DNA from 4 places in the Bradyrhizobium sp. BLXBL-01 genome. Region 4 is predicted to be linked to each of the others. Evidence: predicted binding sites of a transcription regulator. Region 4 holds the regulator's gene; each other region holds the start of a gene.

Region 1 (4,133 bases), 3.4 Mb from region 4:
CCGCTCGATCGAATCGAATTCTCTTCGAACCGGCCGGCGCGCCGGCATGGAGCAAAGCAAGCGTGGCAGGCCGCGTTCATCCCCGACAATTGGCGTTTGCACTTCCGCATGCGGAGAGCCTCAGCCGGGACAACTTCCTCGAAGGCCCCGCCAACGCGGCCGGTCTCGGCCTGATCGACAGCTGGCCGGAATGGCCGAACCGGATCATGTGGCTGGCGGGCCCGGAGGGCAGCGGCAAGAGCCATCTCGCCGCGATCTGGGCCGAGGACGCTGGCGCCCGTTCGACCACCGCCAATGCGCTGACCGCGGCGGCCGTGCCCGGCGCGCTCGCCACCGGCGCGCTGGTGGTCGAGGATCTCAAGGCTGGGGACTTCGACGAGCGCGCCCTGTTTCACCTGATGAATCTCGCCCGCGAGGACGGCGCCTACGTCCTCTTCACCGGGCGCGAGGCACCGGCCGCGCTTCAGATCGAGCTGCGCGACCTGCGCTCGCGCCTGCGCGCCGTTCCGGTGGTCACGCTGCTGCCGCCCGACGACCAGCTGTTCCGCGGCCTCATCGTCAAGTTCTGCGCCGACCGCCAGCTCAATGTGGACGAGAGCGTGGTCGGCTATCTCGCCACCCGCCTGGAACGGTCCTCGGCCGCCGCCCGCCGTGCCATCGAGCTGCTCGACAGCGAAGCCCTGCGGCTCGGCCGTCCCGTCACCCGGGCGCTGGCCGCCGAGCTGCTCCGGGACGCCTGACCGGCTCGCAGGCCTCCCTGAAGCCGGCTTGACGCGGGGCGGCGGCGGAACATCAATGTCATCGAAACGTCATCGCTCTAACACATGCTCCCGCCGATTTTGCGCTTAAGTCGCAATTGGGTGAACTGGATGGACCGACTTCTAATGGACTCTGCGCAAGCTCTTGAAACCAAAGAGAAAGCCCCAGAAACCGAGGGCCTCCCGGCAATCGCGTCCAGCCCCGAGCGGTTCATCAACCGCGAGCTGTCCTGGCTGCATTTCAACCGCCGCGTCCTGGAGGAATCGGTCAACCCCAGCCACCCCGTGCTGGAGCGGGTGCGATTCCTGTCGATTTCCGCGAATAACCTCGACGAGTTCTTCATGGTCCGCGTTGCCGGCATCAAGGCCCAGGTGCGCGAGGGCATTGCCGAACGCAGCCCCGACGGCCTGACGCCGTCCGAGCAGCTCGCGCTGATCAACCGCACCGTCTCCCAGCTCGCCTCCGACCAGCAGGCGATCTGGCGCGACCTGCGCGGCACGCTGGCCGATGTCGGCATCGTGCTGGTTGACGGCAAGGACGTCACCAAGGCGGAACGGACCTGGATCGAGGACTACTTCCTCAACAACGTGTTCCCGCTGCTGACGCCGCTGGCGATCGATCCGGCCCACCCCTTCCCGTTCATTCCGAGCCTCGGCTTCACCATCGCGCTGCACCTCACGCGCGCCGCCGACGGCAAGCAGATGAACGCGCTGATCCGCATGCCCGGCAAGATCGACCGCTTCATCCGCCTGCCGGCGGAGGGCACGGTGCGCCTGATCTCGCTGGAACAGGCCACTGCCCTGTTCATCAACCGCCTGTTCCCCGGCTACAATCTGCACGGCCATGGCGCCTTCCGGATCATTCGCGACTCCGAGCTCGAAATCGAGGAAGAGGCCGAAGACCTCGTCCGCCTGTTCGAGACCGCGCTGAAGCGCCGCCGCCGCGGATCGGTGATCCGGCTCGAGATCGACGCCAAGATGCCGGAGGAGCTGCGCAGCTTCGTGCAGCACGCGCTCTCGGCCGCCGACGACGAGGTGTTCCTGGTCGACGGCGTGCAGGCGATGAACGAGCTCTCGCAGCTGACCCGGCTCGACCGGCCCGACCTCGAATTCACCCCTTACGTGCCGCGCCATCCCGAACGCGTGCGCGAGCATGGCGGCGACATCTTTGCCGCGATCCGGCAGAAGGACCTGATCGTCCATCATCCCTACGAGTCGTTCGACGTCGTCGTGCAGTTCCTGCAGCAGGCCACGCGCGACCCTGATGTCGTCGCGATCAAGCAGACCCTCTACCGCACCTCCAACAACTCACCGATCGTGCGCGCGCTCGCCGAAGCGGCCGAAGCCGGCAAATCCGTCACTGCACTGATCGAGCTGAAAGCGCGGTTCGACGAGGAAGCCAACATCCGCTGGGCGCGCGATCTCGAACGCGCCGGCGTGCAGGTCGTCTACGGCTTCCTCGAACTGAAGACGCACGCAAAGCTCTCGATGGTGGTGCGCCGCGAGGGCGGCAGCCTGACGACCTACGTCCACACCGGCACCGGCAACTATCACCCGGTCACCGCGCGCATCTACACCGACCTTTCCTACTTCACCTCGGACCCGACCATCGGCCGCGATGCCGCGCGCGTGTTCAATTTCATCACCGGCTATGCCGCGCCGAGCGATCTGGAAAAGATGGCCGTGTCGCCGCTGACCTTGCGCAAGCGCATCATCGAGCACATCCAGGGCGAGACCGCGCATGCGCGGCACGGCCGTCCGGGCGCGGTCTGGATGAAGATGAATGCGCTGGTCGACCCCGACATCATCGATGCGCTCTACGAGGCGTCCCAGGCCGGCGTCCAGGTCGAGCTCGTGGTGCGCGGCATCTGCTGCCTCAGGCCCGGCATTCCCGGCCTGTCGGAGAACATCCGCGTCAAGTCGATCATCGGCCGCTTCCTGGAACATGGCCGAATCTACTGCTTCGGCATGGGCCAGGGCCTGCCGAGCGCGAAAGCGGCTGTGTATATCTCCTCTGCCGACATGATGCCGCGAAACCTCGACCGCCGCGTCGAGGTGCTGTGTCCGCTGCAAAATCCGACGGTGCATCAGCAGGTTCTCGAACAGATCATGGTCGCGAACCTGAAGGACAATGAGCAGAGCTGGCAGTTGTTGCCGGATGGGTCTTCAACGCGTATGAAGACCGCGAAGGGCGAGGAGCCTTTCAACGTCCACAACTACTTCATGACGAATCCGAGTCTGTCTGGCCGTGGAAAGTCGCTCAAGGAATCCTCGCCGCGTCGTCTCACGCGCCGGAACGAACGCCATCAATCCTGATCGGGGATTTGCGACGTGAAGCGGCCGCGCAAGCGCGGCTCGAGCGTCGCGGTTATCGACATCGGCTCCAACTCGGTCCGCCTCGTCGTCTACGAGGCGCTGGCGCGCAGCCTCATCCCGATCTTCAACGAGAAGACGCTGTGCGGCCTCGGACGCGAGGTGCAGAGCACGGGCCTGCTTGCGCCCGACGCCGTCGACAAGGCGCTGACCTCGCTGAAACGGTTTCGCGCGCTGTGCCGGGTGATGCAGGTCGGACGCGTGTTCGCGATCGCGACCGCGGCGTGCCGCGACGCCTCCAACGGTCCCGATTTCATCGCCAAGGCCGAGCGCATCTGCGCGGTGAAGATCGAGATCTTGTCGGGCCCGCGGGAGGCGCGGCTCTCGGCGCTCGGCGTGATCTCCGGCATCCACCTCCCCGACGGCATCGTCGGCGACCTCGGCGGCGGCTCGCTCGAGCTGATCGACGTGCGCAGGAACGCGGTGCGCAGCGGCGTGACGTTGCCGCTCGGCGGTCTCGCGCTCCAGGATCTCGCGCACAAATCGCTCAAGCGTGCCGATCGCATCGTGCGCGAGGAGATCGACGAGGTGCCGCAGCTGACTGCAGGCCGCGGCCGCACCTTCTACGCCGTCGGCGGCACCTGGCGCGCGCTCGCGCGCATCCACATCATCCAGAGCGGCTATCCGCTCCAGGTGATGCACGGCTATTCCATCCCGGCTGCTGAAGCGCTCGACTTCTCGCGCCGCCTGCGGCGCCTCGCCGCCGCCAACATGCTTGCCGACATCGAGATCGTCGCCGATGCGCGGCGCCCTCTCCTCACCTATGCGGCGCTGGTGCTCGAGCACATCATCCGAGTCGCAAAACCCAAGACGATCGTGTTCTCGACCTTCGGCGTGCGCGAGGGTCTGCTGCACGAGAAGCTGTCGGAGACCGAACGGACCAAGGACGGGCTGATCTGCGCGGCCGAGGAGCTGAACCAGCTGCTGTCGCGTTCAGCCAAACACGCGCGGGAGCTGATCGCCTGGACCGACCGCCTGGTGCGCGTCGTCAAGCTGCGCGAG
Region 2 (4,133 bases), 3.3 Mb from region 4:
ATGCGGTCTGGACCGGCATCGGCGCGGTCGGCACGGCGACGCTCGGCATTGTCCTGTTCGGCGAGCCGGCCACGGCCTTCCGCCTCGCCAGCATCGGCCTGATCGTCGCCGGCATCATCGGACTGAAGCTCGTTACCTGACGAGCTGGACCACCCACCAGGTCAGCGCGGCCACGATGGCCGAGGCCGGGATCGTGATCACCCAGGCGTAGACGATCGAGCTGGCGACGTTCCAGCGCACCGCCGAGACGCGGCGGGCGGCGCCGACGCCGACGATGGCGCCTGTGATGGTGTGGGTGGTCGAGACGGGAACCCCGAGATAGGTCGCCATGAACAGCGTCGCCGCGCCCCCGGTCTCGGCGCAAAAGCCCTGCATCGGCGTCAGCTTGGTGATGCGCAGGCCCATGGTGCGGACGATGCGCCAGCCGCCCATCAGCGTGCCCAGCGCCATCGCCGCCTGGCAGGACAGCACCACCCAGAACGGCACCGAGAAGTCGCTGCCGAGATGGCCCTGCGAATAGAGCAGCACCGCGATGATGCCCATGGTCTTCTGCGCGTCGTTGCCGCCATGGCCGAGCGAATAGAGCGAGGCGGAGGCGAATTGCAGGATGCGGAAGGCGCGGTCGACCGCGAACGGCGTCGAGCGCACCGAGGCCCAGGACACGATCGCCACCAGCAACATCGCGAGCAGGAAGCCGACCAGCGGCGACAGCACGATCGCAAGCACGGTCTTGGACAGGCCGCTCCACACCGCGGCCGAGATGCCGGCCTTGGCCGTGCCGCCGCCGACCAGCCCGCCGATCAGTGCGTGCGAGGACGAGGACGGAATGCCGAGCGCCCAGGTCACGAGATTCCAGACGATGGCGCCGACGAGCGCCGCGAAGATCACCTGGGCGTCGACGACCGCGGGATCGATGATGCCGGTGCCGATGGTCTGGGCGACGTGCAGCCCGAACACCAGGAAGGCGATGAAATTGAAGAAGGCGGCCCAGAACACCGCGAATTGCGGCCGCAGAACGCGGGTCGAGACGATGGTCGCGATCGAATTGGCGGCGTCGTGCAGGCCGTTCAGGAAGTCGAACAGCAGCGCGACGGCGATCAAGCCGACCAGGACGGGAAGACCCAACGCGGCATCCACGGCGAGGCCCTATACCTGCTCGATGACGATGCTGTTGATTTCGTTCGCAACGTCATCGAAGCGGTCCGCCACCTTCTCGAGATGGTCGTAGATCTCGACCCCGACGATGAAATCCATCGCATTGCCGTCGCGATGCTTGAGGAACAGCTCCTTCAGCCCGATATCGTGGAGATCGTCGACCCGCCCCTCCAGCTTGCCGAGCTCTTCCGTGATCGCGGTCAGCATCGCGACGTTCGGGCCGATCGACTGCATCAAAGGCAGCGCGCGTCCCACCAGATTGGCGCATTCGATCAGGAGTCCGCCGATCTCGCGCATCGGCGGCTCGAAGGCGCGCACCTCGAACAGCATCACGGCCTTGGCTGTCTGCTGCATTTGGTCGATGGCATCGTCCAGAGAGGTGATCAGGTTCTTGATGTCGCCGCGGTCGAACGGGGTGATGAAGGTGCGGCGCACCGCCATCAGCACCTCGCGGGTGATGTTATCCGCGTCGTTCTCGAACTGGTTGACGCGCTGGCAATAGACCGGCGTCTCCTCACCCCCATTGAGCATGCCCTGCAGGGCGATTGCGCCCTGGATCACGGTCTGGGCATGTCGGTCGAACAGGTCGAAGAACCGTTCTTCCTTGGGCAGGAACGCACGAAACCATCGCATCATGGGGATAGGCTACCGGTTGAAAATGGTCAGGCCCGCGAGGGGCTGTCATAAAACTGTCATAGACCATTTTCGATCCGCGCGCGTCATCTCACGCCCGCGGAGCCGGATCATCCACCGCTTTCCTGCACCAATGAAATTGATGTAATATCAGCCACTTAGAGCGACCGCCGGAAGTAATGCGCGATTTCGCCGATGACGCCGCGGCGGAAGGTGAGCACGCAGACCACGAAGATCGCGCCCTGGATCACTGTCACCCACTGGCCGAAACCCGCCAGATATTGCTGCATGGCGATGATCACGAAGGCGCCGACCACGGGGCCGAAAATGGTGCCGAGCCCCCCGACCAGGGTCATCAGCACGACCTCGCCCGACATCGACCAGTGCACGTCGGTGAGCGAGGCGTTCTGCGCCACGAACACCTTCAGCGCGCCGGCGAAGCCGGCGAGCGTCCCCGACAGGACGAAGGCCAGGAACTTGTACTGGTCGGTGCGGTAGCCGAGCGAGATCGCGCGCTGCTCGTTCTCGCGGATCGACTTCAGCACCTCGCCGAACGGCGAGTTGATGATGCGGAAGATCAGGAGGAAGCCGGCGAGGAAGCCAACCAGCACGACATAGTACAGCACCGTCGGCTTGGAGAGATCGAGCAGGCCGAACATGCGTCCTTGCGGGATGCCCTGGATGCCGTCCTCACCATGGGTGAACGGGGCCTGGAGATAGATGAAGTACAACAGCTGCGACAGCGCCAGCGTGATCATCGAGAAATAGATGCCCTGGCGGCGGATTGAGATGTAGCCCGTGATGATCGAGAGCACGAACGCCGCGGCCACGCCGACGAGAATGCCGAGCTCCGGCGGCAGCGCCCACACTTTCAGCGCATGCGCGCTGCAATAGCCGGCTGTCCCCAAGAACATGGCGTGGCCGAACGACAGCAGGCCGCCATAGCCGACCAGCAGGTTGAACGCGCAGGCGAGCAGCGCAAAGCACAGCGCCTGCATCACGAAGAACGGGTAGAGGCCCGTGAACGGCACCGCTGCCAGCAGCAGCGCCATCGCCACGAACACGGTCATCTCGTCGCGCATCGCGCGCGGGGTCGTCGGCAGCGTGTCGTCCGTCAGGGTTGTCATCTCAGGCCGCCCTTCCCGTCAATCCCGTTGGCTTCACCAGGAGCACCAGCACCATCAGCACGAACACGACGGTGTTGGAGGCCTCGGGGTAGAAATACTTGGTCAGGCCCTCGATCACACCGAGCGCGAAGCCGGTGATGATGGAGCCCATGATCGAACCCATGCCGCCGATCACGACCACCGCGAACACGACGATGATGAGGTCGGCGCCCATCAGCGGCCGCACCTGGTTGATCGGTGCCGAGAGCACGCCGGCGAGCGCGGCAAGACCGACGCCGAGACCGTAGGTGAGCGTGATCATGCGCGGCACGTTGATGCCAAAGGCGCGCACCAGCGTCGGATTTTCGGTGGCGGCGCGCAAGTAAGCGCCGAGCTGCGTCTTCTCGATCAGGAACCAGGTCGCGAGGCACACCGCCAGCGAGAACACGACGACCCAGCCGCGGTAGATCGGCAGGAACATGAAGCCGAGATTCATGCCGCCCCTGAGCTGGTCGGGAATGGCGTAAGGCAGACCCGAGGAGCCGAAATAGTTCTGGAACACGCCCTGCACGATCAGCGCGATGCCGAAGGTCAGGAGCAGGCCGTAGAGATGATCGAGCCCGGTCAGCCATTGCAGCATGGTCCGTTCCAGGATCATGCCGAAGATGCCGACGATGATCGGCGCCAGCAACAGCGCCCACCAATAATTGATGCCGCCGAGGTTCAACAGGAAATAGGCGACGAAGGCGCCCATCATGTAGAGCGCACCGTGGGCGAAATTGATGATGTTGAGCATGCCGAAGATGACGGCAAGCCCGAGGCTGAGCAGCGCGTAGAACGAGCCGTTGATCAGTCCCACCAGTAGCTGAGCGTAAAGAGCCTGCATCGATCCCGCACCCGGTCCCTTTTATTCCTCAACAACAGGCCGGCGCCGTTGCGCACCGGCCTGCATCGTTCACCGTTACTTCTTCACCAGAGGACAGGCGCTTTCCGACAGCGGCCGGAAGGCCTGGTCGCCGGGGGTCGTGCCGATCAGCTTGTAATAGTCCCAGGGCGCCTTGGATTCCTCGGGCTTTTTGACCTCGAACAGATAGGCGGGATGTAGCTTGCGGCCGTCCGCACGGATCGTTCCCTTGCCGAACAGCGGATCCTCCGTCGGCATCTCCTTCATCTTGGCGACCACCTTGGCCCCGTCATGCGGGTTGCCGCCCATCGCCTCCAGCGCCTTGAAATAATGCA
Region 3 (4,133 bases), 2.3 Mb from region 4:
GGCTTCGATGTCGGCGAGATCGTCGACGACAGCGCCATGCTGCCGCTCGACATCGATCCCAAGCTCGCCTGGGCACTGCGCCACCGCGACCGCTTCCCGCTCGACGTCAACCGCGCCAGCCGCGAGGAGCTGCTGCGCGTTCCGGGGTTCGGCACCAGGACGGTCGAACGCATCATCGCGACGCGGCGAACCACCACGATCCGCCTCGCCGATCTCGCGCGGCTGCATGTGCCCCGCAGCAAGGTGCTGCCGTTCATCGTCCTCAGCGATCACCGCCCCGCCCCACACCGGCTCGACGCTGCCGGGCTGATCGAACGATTCAAGCCCAAAGCAACTCAACTGGGATTTGGCTTCTGATGCAGTACATCACCCTCGACACCGAAACCGATTTCGACGGCTGGCGCAAAGCCGCGCGGAGCCTCGTGCTTCACCACGTGCCACCCAGCGATGTCACCTGGACCGTGCAAGGCGGCGAAGCGGAGTTGTTCGCGCCGCCCGCGCCGTCTCCGATCCTCGAGGTGAACGACAGCACCTTCAATGTCTCGGCAAAATTCGTCGAGCTCGCGAAGGCGGCGATCCTGCACCGCGACGGCGAGCGCTTTGCGATCCTCTATCGCCTGCTGTTCCGGCTGAAGGACAACCACGATCTCATCGAGGTCGCGACAGACCCCGATGTCGCGCAGGTCACGGCCATGGCGAAAGCGGTCTATCGCGACGAGCACAAGATGCATGCCTTCGTGCGCTTCCGCGAGATCGGCCGGGAACGCCAGGCGCATTACGTCGCATGGTTCGAGCCGGAGCATCACATCGTCGAGCTCGCCGCGCCGTTCTTCGCCAAGCGTTTTGCCGACATGCCCTGGTCGATCCTGACCCCGGACCTCTGCGCGCATTGGGACGGCCACGCGCTCTCGTTCACGCCGGGCGTCAGCAAGAGCGAGGCGCCGGGCGAAGACCGGCTCGAGGAAACCTGGCGGCGCTACTATGCCAGCATCTTCAATCCGGCCCGGCTCAAGGTGAAGGCGATGCAGGCCGAGATGCCGAAGAAATATTGGAGGAACCTGCCCGAGGCTTCGATCATTAAGCCCTTGATCGAGGACGCCGAACGCATGACCGGTGCCATGATCGCCAATGCCGCAACCGATCCGCATAAGCCTCAGAAGCGGCCGGAGGCTCCGATGAAACGCAAGCCAGCTGCCGACGATCTCGATGGGCTCCGCGAGGAAGCCGCCCATTGCCGCGCCTGCCATCTCTACAAGGACGCGACGCAGACCGTGTTCGGCGAAGGCCCCGAGAATGCCAACATCATGCTGGTCGGCGAGCAGCCCGGCGACAAGGAAGACCTCGCCGGTCACCCCTTCGTCGGTCCGGCCGGCCAGATGCTCGACCGTGCGCTTAAGGAAGCCGGCGTCGACCGCAAGAAGGTCTATGTCACCAACGCGGTGAAGCACTTCAAATTCGTGCCGCGCGGAAAGATCCGCCTGCACCAGAAGCCGAACACCCCGGAGATCCGGGCGTGCCGGCAATGGTATGAGCGGGAAGTTTCAGCAATCCAGCCGGATCTCATCGTCGCGATGGGCGCCACCGCCGCGCAAAGCGTGTTCGGCAAGATCACTCCGATCGGCAAGAACCGCGGCCGGTTGATCGATCTTCCCGACGGACGCAAAGCGCTCGTGACGGTGCATCCGTCCTATCTGCTGCGGCTGCCCGATCCCGAAGCCAAGGTGCTGGAGTATCGACGCTTTGTCGAGGACTTGAAGATCGCCGCCGGCTTGCAGAAGAAGGCCGCGCGGGCGGCCTAGGCACTGGCAGGACGACGGCATACTTGCAGGAAAACGGCTTTCGCGCGTCGGTTGTCATCCAGCCTTCAAATCCATCGCGGACAATACCTGGACCTGAAAGTTAAGGGGCGTCCAGATATGACCGATGTAGCATTTGACCGCGCGGTAGCCGATCCCGCGCCGATCCAGCCGGCCTCACGGCCAAATCTCGACAAGGGCTTCAATCCGCTGACGATGATCCTGTTCTTCGGCATCCTCGCCGCGGGCCTGCTGTTCGTCGCCTACAGCATCTATGTCGACGTCAACGCCACCGGCACGCGGGTGACGACCTATCTGCCCTACATCCTTCTGTTCATCGCGCTCCTGATCGCGCTCGGCTTCGAATTCGTCAACGGCTTCCACGACACCGCCAATGCGGTGGCGACCGTGATCTACACCCATTCGCTGCCGGCCGAGGTCGCGGTGATGTGGTCGGGCTTCTTCAACTTCCTCGGCGTGCTCCTGTCCTCCGGCGCGGTCGCCTTCGGCATCGTCTCGCTGCTGCCGGTCGAGCTGATCCTCCAGGTCGGCTCCAGCGCCGGCTTCGCCATGGTATTCGCGCTGCTGATCGCCGCGATCCTGTGGAATCTCGGCACCTGGTTCTTCGGCCTGCCCGCCTCCTCCTCGCACACGCTGATCGGCTCGATCATCGGCGTCGGTATCGCCAACGCCGTCATGCGCGGCCGCGACGGCACCTCGGGCGTGGACTGGACCAAGGCGACCGAGATCGGCTACGCGCTGCTGCTGTCGCCCCTGTTCGGCTTCATCTGCGCCGCCACGCTGTTGCTCGTGCTCAAGTTCATCGTGCGCAACCCGGCGCTCTATTCCGCGCCTGAAGGCAACAAGGCGCCGCCGCTGTGGATCCGCGGCCTCTTGATCGCGACCTGCACCGGCGTCAGCTTCGCGCACGGCTCGAACGACGGCCAGAAGGGCATGGGCCTGATCATGCTGATCCTGATCGGCACCGTGCCGACGGCCTACGCGCTCAACCGCGCGCTGCCGGAATCGCAGGTCGTCCAGTTCCAGAAGACCTCGGATGCCGCCGCCAGGGTGATCTCGGCGAAGGGCGCCGGCCACAGCATCATCGGCGATCCCCGTCCCGCCGTGACGCAGTATATCACGCAGCGCCACATCAACGAGGGGACCTATCCCTCGCTCGCGGTTCTGGTGAAGGACGTCGGCGACCAGGTCGCCAAATACGGCACGCTGAACAAGGTGCCCGCGGAAGCCGTCGGCAACACCCGCAACGACATGTACATGACCTCCGAAGCGATCCGCTTCCTGATGAAGGACAAGGAGAACGATCTCAACAAGGAGGAGATTGCGACCCTGAACGCCTACAAGGGATCGCTCGACGCCGCCACGAAGTTCATCCCGAACTGGGTGAAGATCGCGGTCGCGATCGCGCTCGGCCTCGGCACCATGATCGGTTGGAAACGCATCGTCATCACGGTCGGCGAGAAGATCGGCAAGAGCCATCTCACCTATGCGCAAGGAGCGTCCGCCGAGCTCGTGGCCGCCGCCACGATCGGCGCGGCCGACGTGTTCGGCCTGCCGGTCTCCACCACCCATGTGCTGTCGTCGGGCGTCGCCGGCACCATGGCGGCGAACGGTTCGGGCCTGCAATGGTCGACGATCCGCAACCTGCTGATGGCCTGGGTGCTGACGCTGCCTTGCGCGATCATGCTGTCGGCCACGCTCTACGTGATCTTCTCGCGGATGTTCTGAGAGCCTCTCCCTCTCCCCGTTGTTACGGGGAGAGGGCTGGGGTGACGGGCTCCATCCGAGAAAATGGTGACAGATGGACTCGCGGAGAGTCCCCCTCACCCGGCGCTTCGCGCCGACCTCTCCCCGCAAGCGGGGCGAGGTGAACTAAGACGCCGCGAGCTGCTCCTCGACCAGCTTCACCCAATAGGACGTGCCGTAGACGATAGCCTCGTCGTTGAAATTGTAGGCGGGGTGATGCAGGCCGGCGCTGTCGCCGTTGCCGCAGAAGATGAAGGCGCCGGGCCGCGCTTCGAGCATGTAGGCGAAATCCTCGCCGCCCATCAGCGGCGCCATCTCGTGCACATGGGCCTCGCCCGCGACCTGCGTGGCGATGCGCCGTGCCACCTCGGTCTCAGCCGCGTGGTTGTTCACGACCGGATAATTGCGCTTGTAGTGCAGGTCGATCTTGGCGCCGGTGATCTGCGCCACGCCTGCCACGACTTCATGCACGCGCTTCTCGACCAGCTTGCGCACCTCCGGCGTCAGCGTGCGGATGGTGCCTCTCAGGGTCGCGGTCTGCGGAATGACGTTGCGGGCATTGCCGGCGTG
Region 4 (4,133 bases):
GCGAGCGACATCACGTCCGGTGTGACGCCGGTGCGCTTGTAGGCAAAGAGCTCGCCGGTGCGGCCCATGCCGGTCTGCACCTCGTCGAAGGCGAGCAACAGGCCGCGCTCGTTGCAGAGCTCGCGCAGCGCCTTCAGGAAGGCGGGAGGCGCAGCACGAACGCCACCCTCGCCCTGGATCGGCTCGATGAGAATGCCGGCGGTGTGCGGGCCGATCGCCTTCTTCACGGCGTCGAGGTCACCGTGCGGCACCTGATCGAAGCCGTCCATCGGCGGACCGAAGCCCTCGAGATATTTCGCAGATCCCGTCGCAGCCAGCGTCGCCAGCGTGCGGCCATGGAAGGCGCCTTCGAAGGTGATGATGCGATAACGCTCCGGATGGCCCTTGGAGAAGTGATGATGGCGGACGAGCTTGACCACACCTTCCAGCGCCTCGGCGCCGGAATTGCAGAAGAACACGAAGTCCGCGAAGCTCTCATTGCAGAGGCGGCTTGCGAGCTTCTCGCCATCGGGGCTCTGGAACAGGTTCGACATGTGCCAGAGCTTCGTCGCCTGCTCCTGCAACGCCTTGACCAGCGCGGGATGAACGTGGCCGAGCGCATTCACCGCCACGCCCGAGGTGAAATCGAGATAGCGATCACCATTGGTCGCGATCAGCCAGCAGCCTTCGCCGCGCTCGAAACCGAGGTCGGCCCTGGCGAAGACGGGGAGCAAATGCGGCGCGGCGCTGTTAGTCATGACGTCACTTGAATGTTGCGGACGGTGTGAGGCACGCATTGCGCAACGCACCATTGACCGGCCCCGGAAAACGAAACGTGCCGCCTTTTAAGGGCGGCACGTGGCACTATCTTATGCCTGGAAAGACGGGTGTCAATGCCGCCCGGAAAGCCTCGCGAAACGCTGAATCCGTAGTCTTGCGGTGCCGATTTTGCGGGTTTTTCACCACGGAACATGTGGAAGCGAGTCGGCGGACTCTTGCGCGGGAGTCACGCCATATTGTAGCGTTTGGACTGTCAGATACGACATCTCGTGCAGCAGTTCTGATCCCAAAAGTCCTCATGTACCGGCGTAAACGTTCGGGCGTCTTGAGCGCGCCCGGCGAGCCTTAAGGGATTCTGGCGGCACGGGTTTTTCAAGGCTTTAGGCAATCGCGGCGAAGGCTCCAGGATGGCAGGCGCGCTGCGAGGGAAAGGGTGCAATGACGGTTTTGACCTGGTCCGATGATCGCGTCGAGCAGCTGAAGAAGCTCTGGGAGGCCGGACTTTCGGCCAGCCAGATCGCGGCGGAGCTCGGCAATGTGACCCGCAATGCCGTGATCGGCAAGGTGCACCGGCTCGGCCTGTCCGGCCGCGCCAAGAGCCCTTCATCGGCAGCGCCGCGGCCGCGCAAGGCACGGCCCGCGCAGCACATGATGCGGGTGACGCGACCCGTTGCGCGCGGCAACACCGCGCTGGCGCAGGCCTTCGAGGTCGAGGTGGAAGCCGAGCCGGTTACCTACGACAACGTGGTGCCGATGAGCCAGCGCCTGTCGCTGCTGGAATTGAACGAGGCGACGTGCCACTGGCCGGTCGGCGATCCATCGAGCCCGGATTTCTTCTTCTGCGGCGGCAAGGCGCTCTCGGGCCTGCCCTATTGCGCCCAGCATTCGCGCGTGGCCTATCAGCCCGCAGCGGACCGCCGTCGCGCACCGGCGAAGCCGAGCACGCGCTGAGCTTGCGGAATTAGTTGGCTGCACATACGGCAGCCGTCACACGATGACGGCTGAACTCACTCGGTGCCATCCCCGCGAAGGCGGGGATCCATAACCACAGGGCGCGATCGTTGCGCGAGATGGTCACTCCGAGTCATCGTCAAACCACGTCCTGTGGTTGATCGCGACGAGCGCAAGCGCTCGCGCTGAGATCCCGGGCTCGCGCTGGGCGCGCCCCGGGATGACGGTTGAGGGTGTAGCCGCAGCTCACCACACCAACAGCTCGCAGATCTTACGTCTGCTCGGCCTTCGCGAAGCGATCATCCAGCGCGTAGCCGGCGCCGCGGACGGTGCGGATCGGGTCCTGCTCGCGGCCGAGATTGAGCAGCTTGCGCAGGCGGCCGATATGGACGTCGACGGTACGCTCATCGATATAGATGTCGCGGCCCCAGACGCTATCGAGCAGCTGCTCGCGCGAGAACACGCGGCCGGGATGCTCCAGGAAGAACTCCAATAGGCGATATTCGGTCGGGCCGAGATCGATCGGCCGGCCCGAGCGCGCCACGCGGCGCTTGTCGCGGTCGAGCTCGATGTCGCCATAGGCGAGCACGGTGGCGAGCCGCTCGGGGCTGGCGCGCCTGAGCAGACCCTTCACGCGCGCGAGCAGCTCCGGCACCGAGAACGGCTTGACGATGTAATCGTCGGCGCCGGTTGCGAGGCCCCGTACCCGCTCGCTCTCCTCGCCGCGCGCAGTGAGCATGATGATCGGCAGCTGCTTGGTCTCGGGACGGGTCCGAAGCCGCCGGCACAGCTCGATGCCCGACAGGCCCGGCAGCATCCAGTCGAGCACGATCAGATCGGGAATGTGCTCCTTGAGGCGGGTGTCGGCGTCGTCGCCGCGCATCACCGTCTCGACGTCATAGCCGTCGCCTTCGAGGTTGTAGCGGAGAAGCTCGGTGAGAGCTTCCTCGTCCTCTACCACCATAATGCGTGCGCCCATGTTGTCGTCGCTCCTTAGGTATTCGGCACCGTCGTGGCGAAGGTCGTCATGTCGCCCTTCGGCCGCTTGTCGGTGATCGCCTGGCCCTCGATCATGTAGAACACGGTCTCGGCGATGTTGGTGGCGTGGTCGCCGATCCGCTCGATGTTCTTGGCACAGAACATCAGGTGGATGCAGAACGAGATGTTGCGCGGATCCTCCATCATGTAGGTGAGGAGCTCGCGGAACAGCGAGGTGCAGATGGCGTCGACTTCCTCGTCGCCCTTCCACACCGCCATCGCCGCCGGCAAATCGTGCGCGGCATAGGCGTCGAGCACGCTCTTGACCTGCTGCTGCACGAGGTCGGTCATGTGCTCCAGGCCGCGGAACAGCTTGAGCGGATGGAAGTCCGTCTCCAGCGCCGCGACGCGCTTGCCCATGTTCTTGGCAAGATCGCCGATGCGCTCGAGATCGGTCGCAACGCGCATGGCGCCGACGATCTCGCGCAGGTCGACGGCCATCGGCTGGCGGCGGGCGATGGTGAGCACGGCACGCTCCTCGATGCGCTTCTGCAGCGCGTCGAGATCGGCGTCGGTGGTGACGACGCGCTGGCCGAGTGCCACGTCGCGGCGGATCAGCGCGTCGACGGAATCGACGATCATGCGCTCGGCGATGCCGCCCATCTCGGCGACCAGGCGAGTGAGCTCCTGAAGGTCGCTGTCGAAGGCCTTTACGGTATGTTCAGAACCCATATTCCGTCTCCTCAGCCGAACCGGCCGGTGATGTAATCCTGCGTGCGCCGATCGCTCGGCGACGTGAAGATCTTGCTGGTGTCGTCGAACTCGATCAGCTCGCCGAGATACATGAAGGCGGTCTTGTCGGAGACGCGCGCCGCCTGCTGCATGTTGTGGGTGACGATCGCGATCGTGTAGTTCTCGGACAATTCCTGGATCAGCTCCTCGACCTTGGCGGTCGAGATCGGGTCGAGCGCCGAGCAAGGCTCGTCGAACAGGATCACCTCGGGCCGCACCGCGACGGTGCGGGCGATGCAGAGGCGCTGCTGCTGGCCGCCGGAGAGCGACAGGCCGGAGGCATTGAGCTTGTCCTTGACCTCGTTCCACAGCGCGCCGCCGCGCAGCGCCTTCTCGACGCGGCCGTCCATCTCGGACTTCGAGATCTTCTCGTACAGACGAATGCCGAAGGCGATGTTCTCGTAGATCGTCATCGGGAACGGCGTCGGCTTCTGGAACACCATGCCGACCCGGGCCCGCAACAGGTTGAGGTCCAGCTTGGCGTCGAGGATGTTGGTCTGGTCGAGCAGCAGCTGGCCGGTGGCGCGCTGGCCCGGATAGAGGTCGTACATCCGGTTGAAGATGCGCAGCAGGGTGGACTTGCCGCAGCCCGACGGGCCGATGAACGCCGTGACGCGGTTGGTGCCGAGCGTCAGATTGATGTTCTTCAGCGC

Evidence for each region. The regulator PhoB, encoded in region 4, activates phosphate uptake and scavenging genes when phosphate is short. The targets are predictions, from matches to a motif close to TGTCATNNANCTGTCAT.
Region 1: ACNJYA_RS21510 (RNA degradosome polyphosphate kinase) is a predicted target of PhoB. The motif match lies at 797-813, and genes of this name have one in related genera.
Region 2: ACNJYA_RS21870 (DUF47 domain-containing protein) is a predicted target of PhoB. The motif match lies at 1,835-1,851, and genes of this name have one in related genera.
Region 3: ACNJYA_RS26290 (inorganic phosphate transporter) is a predicted target of PhoB. The motif match lies at 1,852-1,868, and genes of this name have one in related genera.

The regions. Positions count from the first base shown of each region.
Region 1 covers NZ_CP182471.1:4,603,351-4,607,483, forward strand. Annotated here, with positions in the region: gene ACNJYA_RS21505 (chromosomal replication initiator DnaA) at 63-740, shown strand; gene ACNJYA_RS21510 (RNA degradosome polyphosphate kinase) at 885-3,074, shown strand; gene ppx (exopolyphosphatase) at 3,090-4,133, shown strand, end outside.
Region 2 covers NZ_CP182471.1:4,673,898-4,678,030, forward strand. Annotated here, with positions in the region: gene sugE (quaternary ammonium compound efflux SMR transporter SugE) at 1-140, shown strand, start outside; gene ACNJYA_RS21865 (inorganic phosphate transporter) at 133-1,137, opposite strand; gene ACNJYA_RS21870 (DUF47 domain-containing protein) at 1,147-1,791, opposite strand; gene ACNJYA_RS21875 (branched-chain amino acid ABC transporter permease) at 1,947-2,915, opposite strand; gene ACNJYA_RS21880 (branched-chain amino acid ABC transporter permease) at 2,917-3,780, opposite strand; gene ACNJYA_RS21885 (ABC transporter substrate-binding protein) at 3,856-4,133, opposite strand, start outside.
Region 3 covers NZ_CP182471.1:5,645,504-5,649,636, forward strand. Annotated here, with positions in the region: gene ACNJYA_RS26280 (putative DNA modification/repair radical SAM protein) at 1-357, shown strand, start outside; gene ACNJYA_RS26285 (UdgX family uracil-DNA binding protein) at 357-1,799, shown strand; gene ACNJYA_RS26290 (inorganic phosphate transporter) at 1,917-3,545, shown strand; gene ACNJYA_RS26295 (M20 aminoacylase family protein) at 3,690-4,133, opposite strand, start outside.
Region 4 covers NZ_CP182471.1:7,960,897-7,965,029, forward strand. Annotated here, with positions in the region: gene ACNJYA_RS36870 (aspartate aminotransferase family protein) at 1-737, opposite strand, end outside; gene ACNJYA_RS36875 (GcrA family cell cycle regulator) at 1,198-1,710, shown strand; gene phoB (phosphate regulon transcriptional regulator PhoB) at 1,982-2,689, opposite strand; gene phoU (phosphate signaling complex protein PhoU) at 2,704-3,420, opposite strand; gene pstB (phosphate ABC transporter ATP-binding protein PstB) at 3,432-4,133, opposite strand, start outside.